Regions from separate parts of the Aeribacillus sp. FSL K6-2848 genome, predicted to be linked through region 2. Evidence: riboswitches for the same ligand, from Rfam matches in the RefSeq annotation. Region 2 holds a riboswitch; the other holds the start of a gene.
What was found. A riboswitch is a leader RNA that binds a small molecule or an ion and turns the genes downstream of it on or off. The one in region 2 is predicted to bind cobalamin.

Region 1: it holds a riboswitch for cobalamin, as region 2 does, so the genes downstream of both, NSS70_RS16230 (ribonucleoside-diphosphate reductase subunit alpha) here and metE (5-methyltetrahydropteroyltriglutamate--homocysteine S-methyltransferase) in region 2, are expected to answer to the same signal.

What each region holds. Positions count from the first base shown of each region.
Region 1 covers NZ_JBBOQQ010000001.1:3,363,574-3,367,700, reverse strand. Annotated here, with positions in the region: gene NSS70_RS16230 (ribonucleoside-diphosphate reductase subunit alpha) at 1-1,975, opposite strand, end outside; cobalamin riboswitch at 2,112-2,290, opposite strand; gene NSS70_RS16225 (Hsp20/alpha crystallin family protein) at 2,424-2,864, opposite strand; gene NSS70_RS16220 (IS701 family transposase) at 3,010-4,127, opposite strand, start outside.
Region 2 covers NZ_JBBOQQ010000001.1:4,134,922-4,139,048, reverse strand. Annotated here, with positions in the region: gene metE (5-methyltetrahydropteroyltriglutamate--homocysteine S-methyltransferase) at 1-1,462, opposite strand, end outside; cobalamin riboswitch at 1,614-1,812, opposite strand; gene NSS70_RS19830 (BCCT family transporter) at 1,999-3,585, opposite strand; gene nfsA (oxygen-insensitive NADPH nitroreductase) at 3,848-4,127, shown strand, end outside.

The DNA of each region.
Region 1 (4,127 bases), 770 kb from region 2:
CCTCTGAATAAACTTTTTGGAAAATTGGATCGATGCTTGCTGTGCTTCCGGCTATAATGGAGGTCGATGCGTTCGGTGCGACCGCCATTAAATAGCTGTTGCGAATCCCAAAAGTCTGCACTTTTTCCTTTAATTCCTGCCATTTTTTTGACGTATAACCGCGGATTTCAAAATATCGCCCTGTATCCCACTCCGAGCCTTTAAAGAGAGGGTATGCGCCTTTTTCTTTTGCGAGCTCCATACTCGACTGAATGGTTAAATACGCAATTTTTTCATATAGTTGGTCGACAAATTGGACTGCCTCGTCGCTTTCCCATGTAATTTCCTTTAGTGCAAATAAATGATGCATGCCAAACGTTCCAAGACCGATTGCACGGTATTTTTCATTTGTAAGCTTTGCCTGTAATACCGGAATGTTATTTAAATCGATAACGTTGTCCAGCATCCGCACTTGAATAGGGATTAAACGTTCCAGAACGTTGTCTGGAACAGCCCGTGCCAAGTTGATGGAAGAAAGGTTGCAGACGACGAAATCGCCGGGCTTTTTCACAATGACAATTTTTCCATCTTCGACATATTGTTCTTCAACAGTAGTAGCACTTTGATTTTGCGCAATCTCTGTGCATAAATTGCTGCAATAAATCATGCCGGCATGCTTGTTTGCGTTTTTTCGATTCACTTCATCCCGATAAAACATAAAAGGCGTTCCCGTTTCAAGCTGGCTGATCATAATCCGTTTCATTATTTCAATCGCAGGCACTTTTTCTTTAGATAAGGAAGGATGATTCACGCACTCAAAATATTTTTCCCGAAAGCTGCCGTTACCTTTTTCTTCATCATAATAATCTTCCAGACTGAATCCCATGACTTTGCGAACTTCGTGGGGATCGAACAAATACCAGTCCCCGCGCTTTTCAACTTGCTCCATAAATAGGTCAGGAATGCATACACCTGTAAATAAATCATGGGTGCGCAGCCGTTCGTCTCCGTTATTTAATTTTGCATCTAGGAAGGCGAAAATATCTTTATGCCAAACATCCAAATAAACGGCAATTGCTCCTTTTCTTTGGCCGAGCTGGTCGACGCTCACTGCCGTATTATTTAATTGCTTCATCCAAGGAATGACACCTGATGAAACTCCTTTGAACCCCCGGATATCGCTTCCGCGGCTTCTGATTTTCCCTAAATAAACTCCAATGCCTCCGCCGCTTTTAGAAACATTGGCAATATCAGTGTTCGAATCATAAATGCCTTGAAGGCTGTCGTCTACCGTATCAATAAAGCAGCTTGAAAGCTGACCGACTGATTTTCCTGCATTAGCCAATGTAGGTGTTGCAACCGTCATATATAAATGGCTCAATGCCCAATACGCTTCCTTTACAAGATGCAAACGTTTGGACGGATGCTCGTTGATCATTAACGTCATAGCGATGATCATAAAACGTTCCTGTGGAAGCTCAAATGTTCGTTTATGAAAATCTTTAGCTAAATACCGGTCGTAAAGGGTCCTTAATCCGATGTATGTAAACAGCTTGTCCTTCTCAGGATCAATGGCATTTCCCAGCTCCATAATTTCCTCTTTTGAATAATGCTCTAGCAAAAGAGGGCTGTAGATTCCAAGATCGGTTAATGTTTCGATTAACAAATAAAAATCGCCGTAGCCCGGTTGGTTGTAATTTCTGTTTTGGCTCGCTTCATAGTAAATTTTTTCAAGAAATACGTGTGCAGCTAAAAAAGTCCAATCCGGCTCACTTTCCGAAATGTTTGCTAAAGCTTCAATAATCAGCAGGTTTGTAAATTTTTCAAGATCATCAATCTGCTGGTATTGTAGGGTTGTCGACACTCTCTCGCTGTATTCATGAAAGGAAAGGGATGGAAACTTTTTTTCAAGCTGTCTTAGATAAAGCTCCCAATCGCTCCTGTTAAAATGATTTTGAAAAACCTCGTATAGATTTAATGCTTTCGTAATATTCATCAAACATCCTCCTTATCAAAATAAAAAACCGCTCAGGAAGCTGAGCGGATCAAACGATGATTAAAAGGGAGGCAGTTTACAAGGCGAAACTACTCCATTCAAACCATCGTTTCATCTTCCCAACCCCCGAAGAATTAGAAACGTTCGGACAAAGGCAGGTCTCCTGACTCGTGCTTCATCCTACTTTGAATCCTTCCCATACGAAACGTACAGTGGATTATTCATTTCGTAGCACTCACAGTTGCGGGGACAGTTCCGGATTCTCACCGGATTCCCTTTTAAGCTGAAAACAGCACCTTTGTCGTTAGGTTTTCAATATATAGTATTTAATTGTTTTTGATTACACAATATATAGATTTTTGATGTTATATATTCATCATAATCGTACTTGGCGAAAATTGCAATAAAAAAGTGAGGCTGATTGAAATTTTGCAACCTCACGAAACAATTAATGAAACTGAATATCAATTTTCTTTTTGTTGTTTTCGGTTTGTTTTGGAATACGGATTTCCAAAACGCCATTTTTATATGTCGCGCTCACTTCTTCTTCTTTTACATTTGCCGGCAATGCAACAGCGCGGTGAAACCGCCCTACAAACCGTTCGCGTCTATGCATTTCTTCTTCCTTTACTTCTTTGCTTCTTTGAATTGTGCCGCTGATCGTAAGAACGTTGCGATCAAGATGAATGTCAACGTCTTCCTTTTTTTCAAGGCCGGGCAAATCACACGTAACAATTACTTCATTAGCAGTTTCATGAATATCAAGCCGGGGGGTATTCATAGTCTCAAAGTTTTCAAAAAAATGCGGGAAGCTTTCAGAAAAAACGCGATTCATGTTTCGTCTAAATTGGTTGATCTCAGAAAAAGGATCGTAAGGAATGAGAGCCATATGATTGTTCCTCCTTTGATTTTTTTACAGAAAATATTATTTGTGTTGAGAAGAGAAATATACATAAAGCAGAGTTTAAATTACTGTAGTTGAGCAATTTTCATTACAATAATTACCATGTAAAAAGAGACAAACGGAGTACCCCTTATGCCACATGAAGCTGTTTTTTAACGACATCAATGGGAATATCTTGTTTCGCTGCATCGTAAATAAACTCCACGAGGCTATGTCCTTTCTTCTTTCGAAGGAAGTCAAGCCCGGTAGAGAAATCGCTGTTGGATTCGACCATACTGTACACATAAGCGAGTTGCACCAAGATCCAATACCGTTTCACCGCCCGACGTTGACGAACGCGGTACCCATCGAGCTTCAGCTGGTCTTTCGCTTGTCGAAAAAAGCATTCGATCGACCAACGCTGGGCATAGTAGCGCAAGATCTCTTCATCGCTTAGCTCCCGGTCGGTGCTCAAGACGCAGTGAAGATGTTCAGGTGTCATCGGCTGATCGGCTTTCCAAGCCAACAACACAACGGCATCATCGAGACCTTTCAGCGCTCCCTCGTAGCGATACACGCGATAACGCTCTTCTCCCACCGTGACGAGATGGGTGTCGTTCGGTTCGATATAGCGGGCAAACTGTTTGGCTTGGATGGCGATGCCTTTTGGATAAAGAACCCGATTCGTCTTGAGCATCGCAATGACGTGGAATCCTTTTTTCAGGCAGGCTTCCACGAGTGTTTTCGATGGGTACCAAGAATCCATCAGCACATAAACAGAACCGTGCACATCCAAAGAAGAAAGCATCTCGATGGCCCATTGACCCTTGCTTTTCCCATCCGCCTTGTCGTAGAGGCGAAACGCAAAGGGAAAGGCTTGCGTCATCGTATGAACCATGAGCCAGACGAGAGAGTGTCCCCAAATCGACTTTTTGTCCGCGTGAGAATAATGCCAATTACACCCTTCAATAGCGTGTTTCGCCTGTGACGAAGGCTTCGTTTTTCGGCAGATCGTATCATCGATCGAAACAAAAATGGGGTGATTCTTTCGCTTGGCCGTTCGTTCCACATGACGAAGCATCCACTGCTGGAGTTTGCGAAGCAAGATTTCTTCATCCCAAGGGCTTTTCGTGAAAAAATGGCTCAGTGTCGTTCGATGGTTGGGATGAAAGCTCTCATGATGCAGATCGGTCAAGGTTCCCACAAATCCTTTCGTTGTCAGCGCATCGATAATATGAACGAGATGCTTCATGACCGGCTTAGAGAAAT
Region 2 (4,127 bases):
GTTCAAATTCCCCATGGACGAATACGTCTAAACCGAGCTGCTCTTGAATGTCAATCCATTTTTTTATTTCATTATTGATGACCGATTCATACTGCTCGTTTGTGTATTCGCCTTTCCGCCATTTTAAACGGGTTTGGCGGATTTCTTTCGTTTGCGGAAAGCTGCCGATCGTTGTTGTCGGTAGAATTGGCAAGTTCCATCTATTTTTATGCAGCTTGCGCCGAACAGAAAAGTCCACACGGTTCGTCGGGTAGGATTCAATCTTGGCGGCTGCCTCTTGCACGTTTCGGTTTGTCCGAAAATCAGAATTCATAAATTGCGTGTAATAACGGTCATCGTATCGTAAATCGCTTATACTTAATTCACCTTTTGCATATTGTGTCAGCTGATGGACTTCACTTAATTTTTCGTCTGCAAAGGAGAGAGCATTTTTTAAAATTTCCGGCAATTCGTGTTCATTTTTTACGGTAACCGGCACATGGAGCAAGCTGCAGGAAGGTTGAATGATCAATCGATCAACATCAACATGCTGAGCGAGAAAATCAATTTTGCTTGCTTTTTCTTCTAATGATGCCCTCCATATGTTGCGGCCGCTGATTAAACCGGCAGCCAATATTTTGTCTTTTGGAAACCCGAATTTTTGGATGTTTGCACTGTTGGCTCCCCCATCATGTACAAAATCAAGACCGATAGCAGCAACAGGCAATGAAACGATATGTTGATAGTGAGAAAGACTTTCAAAATAAGTTTGCAACAGTATGTTCAAAGATGGATTCGCTTCGTGAAAAGCTTCATACACTTCTTTAAACAACGGAATCAATGACTCATCAATTTCCTGAACGAGAACAGGCTCATCGATTTGCACCCACTTTGCGCCTGCTTGATGCAACTCTGTCAACAATTGAATATAAACTGGGATGAAAGCAGATAAATGCTTATAAAAATCTCGTTTTTCATATTTTTTCGCCAGCATTAAAAAAGTAATCGGCCCTAAAACAACAGGTTTTGTCTCAATATTTAGTTCGTCTTTTGCTTCATTGTAAAGCTTGAGCAGACGGTTTTCCAAAAAAGCAGGCGGCTTATTTTCCAGTTCCGGAACGATATAATGATAATTTGTATCAAACCATTTTGTCATTTCTAAAGCCTCGGCTTCTTCGGATCCCCTTGCCATTGCGAAATATGTTTTGATGGAACGGGGATCCATATGCTGGAACCTCGAAGGAATATATCCAAACATGAAAGCAGTATCGAGAACGTGGTCATAAAACGAAAAATCTCCTATGGGAATCAGCTCAATTCCGCTTTCATGCTGTTTCTTTAAGTTGGAAAGACGGATCTTTTTCAACGTTTCCAGTAAGCTGCTTTCAGAAATGTCTCCATTCCAAAATAATTCCAAAGCTTTTTTCCATTCCCGGCGTTCGCCAATTCGCGGATAGCCAAGATTTGAACTAATGGCTGCCATTACGAAAACCTCCCATTTGATTTTTGCTCAACACAATAAAAAAGCCCTCTTTACGCTAATAAAAGAGGGACTGGATATCCTAGCTCGTGTTGAGGCACCCAAATGGTTTCAACATGAACATGGCTTCTCACTCCTCCCTATGACGCGTAGGTCGTAGTGCATACAACAGGCAGGTCTCCTGACTTAGGTTCAACGCTTTTGATCTCCTTCCCATTTCTCTGGCAGAAACAGTGGCTGATGATCAAAAGCTCCCCATCACAGTGGCGCGACCGTGTTGGAATTTCACCAAACTTCCCTTTTAAGCGCATATTGCGGCTGCAATATGACGCACCTGTTGCTGGTACACATATGAAACTATAATTATCAGAATAGAGGATTTTTTTTTATTTTTCAACACCACATTTGCAATTAAAAAGAAAAATTTTTTAGGAAAGTAGATGGCTTGCGATTTCTTCCGCTTTACATGACAAAAACCCGCCAGAACATAAAGGTTTTCTGCGGGTCTTTACAGCGGTTGGGATTTTTCCGGAAAACAGTTATTTCGAGAGAAGGTTTCTTTTCACGCCTTTCTTTTTAGGATACATTTTAAATAATTGAGATTTACTGGAATAAAAATCTTGGTTTGCCGCTTTGATAAAAGAACCGGCTAAAAGGACAAAAATAAACAACAAAGGGAAACCGCCAATAATGCTAACAGTCTGCAATGTGGACAATCCGCCGAGGTACATTAAAATAAGCGGCAAAACGGAAAGAGCAAAAGCCCAAAATAAACGGTTCCATCGCAAAGGTTCATCGGCAACTTCTTTTTGGACAACAGATGCTAAAATATAAGAGCTTGAATCAAACGTTGTTGCTAAAAAGATCACGGCAAGCACAGTAAATACGGCAATCACAATGTTGCTTAACGGCAATTGTTTCAATATTCCGATAATGGCTGCTGATCCGCCATGTTCATCTAATGTAGCTGTTACATGGTATTGGCCTGTCAGTTCTAAAAATAATCCAAAGTTTCCTAAAATCCCAAAAAAGAGAATGCAGCCGAGCGTTCCATATACTACTGTTCCGAGCGTCATTTCGCGGACAGTGCGTCCTTTTGAAATTTTAGCGACGAACAAGCCGACAAATGGAGCGTACACGAGCCACCAAGCCCAATAAAATACCGTCCATGATTCCGGAAAGCCTGTTCGTTCAAACGGTCCTAAACTGTTAAAAGGTTCAGTCCATAAAGACATCCGCATGTAATGATCAAGCATGATGCCGATGCTGTTGACGGCCGTTTCCGCCAGAAAGACGGTCGGGCCGGCAAGGAAGACAAACACCAACAATAATACGGCAAGCCATAGGTTGATGTCGCTCAAAATTTTAATGCCTTTCCGCAAACCGGAGTAAGCGCTTGCTGCGAAGATCAATGTACAAATAAGCAAAACCACTGTTTGGAGTGTCATCGAAGGTTCGATGCCGGAAAGTTCATGAATTCCTTCTGTAATGAGCGGCGTCCCTAAAGCGAGTGTCGTTCCAGCTCCGCCCAGCAAACCAAACATAAACAAGACATCAATGATTTTGCCTATTGGTCCATCTGCTTTTTTGCCAATGAGAGGCCGGCACGCTTCGCTTACTTTTAACACCGGTTTTTTCTTTACATAATAGAAATAGCTGATTGGCAGGGCAGGGAGGCAATAGATGGCCCATGCCGTCGGTCCCCAATGAAAAATTCCATATGCGGCCGCCCATTCAACGGCTTCTTTTGATCTAGGTTCGATGCCAAATGGAGGTCCCGTATAGTAGTAAGCCCATTCAATCGTTCCCCAATAAAGAACACTTGATCCAATTCCAGCGCAAAAAAGCATAGCTGCCCAAGATAATGTCGGAAACTCAGCCTTTTCTAAAGGATCCCCCAGTTTGATTTTTCCGTATCGGCTAAAAGAAACATAAAGAATAAAAATCAATACTGCTGCACCCATGATTAAATACAATATTCCAAATTTTTGTGTTAAAAAGCTGCTGGCAGCTAATACAATGGCTTCGCCTTGTTCAGGGAATACTGCTAATGGAGCGGCTACAATTAACAGCAAAAGCAGCGCCCCGATAAAGGTCGGCCAATCCATAATGTTTCGATTCTTCATCAAATCCCCCTTTAAAAAAGATTACATTTTATTATATCTTTAAACAAAATTGATAGAAAGTTTAATTTTTCAGATTAATTTGTCGTAATAAGCTTTTTTATTCAATTTATTTTATTTTTTATAAGAAATCCTTATAAATGCTCTCGATTACGGCCAAATCCTTACGTTTCACATTTTGCTTGGCCGAAAAACAAAATCGATGAAATGGGCGTCTAAAAAAGTTAAACTTTGAGAAAAGAATATAAAAGAAAGGATGATGATGATGAATAAAGTGATCGAAACCATTTTAAACCATCGATCCGTTCGAAAATTTGAAGATCGGCCGCTTACGGATGAACAAATACGCTTAATTGTGGAATGTGCCCAATCGGCCTCGACTTCAAGTTACATACAAGCTTACTCAATCATTGGGGTGAAAAATCCGGAAACGAAAAAAAAACTTGCGGAACTGGCGGGGAACCAAGACTATGTGGAAAAAAGCGGCCATTTATTTGTTTTTTGCGCAGATCTGCACCGGCACGAACTAATAGGCGAAATGGAAG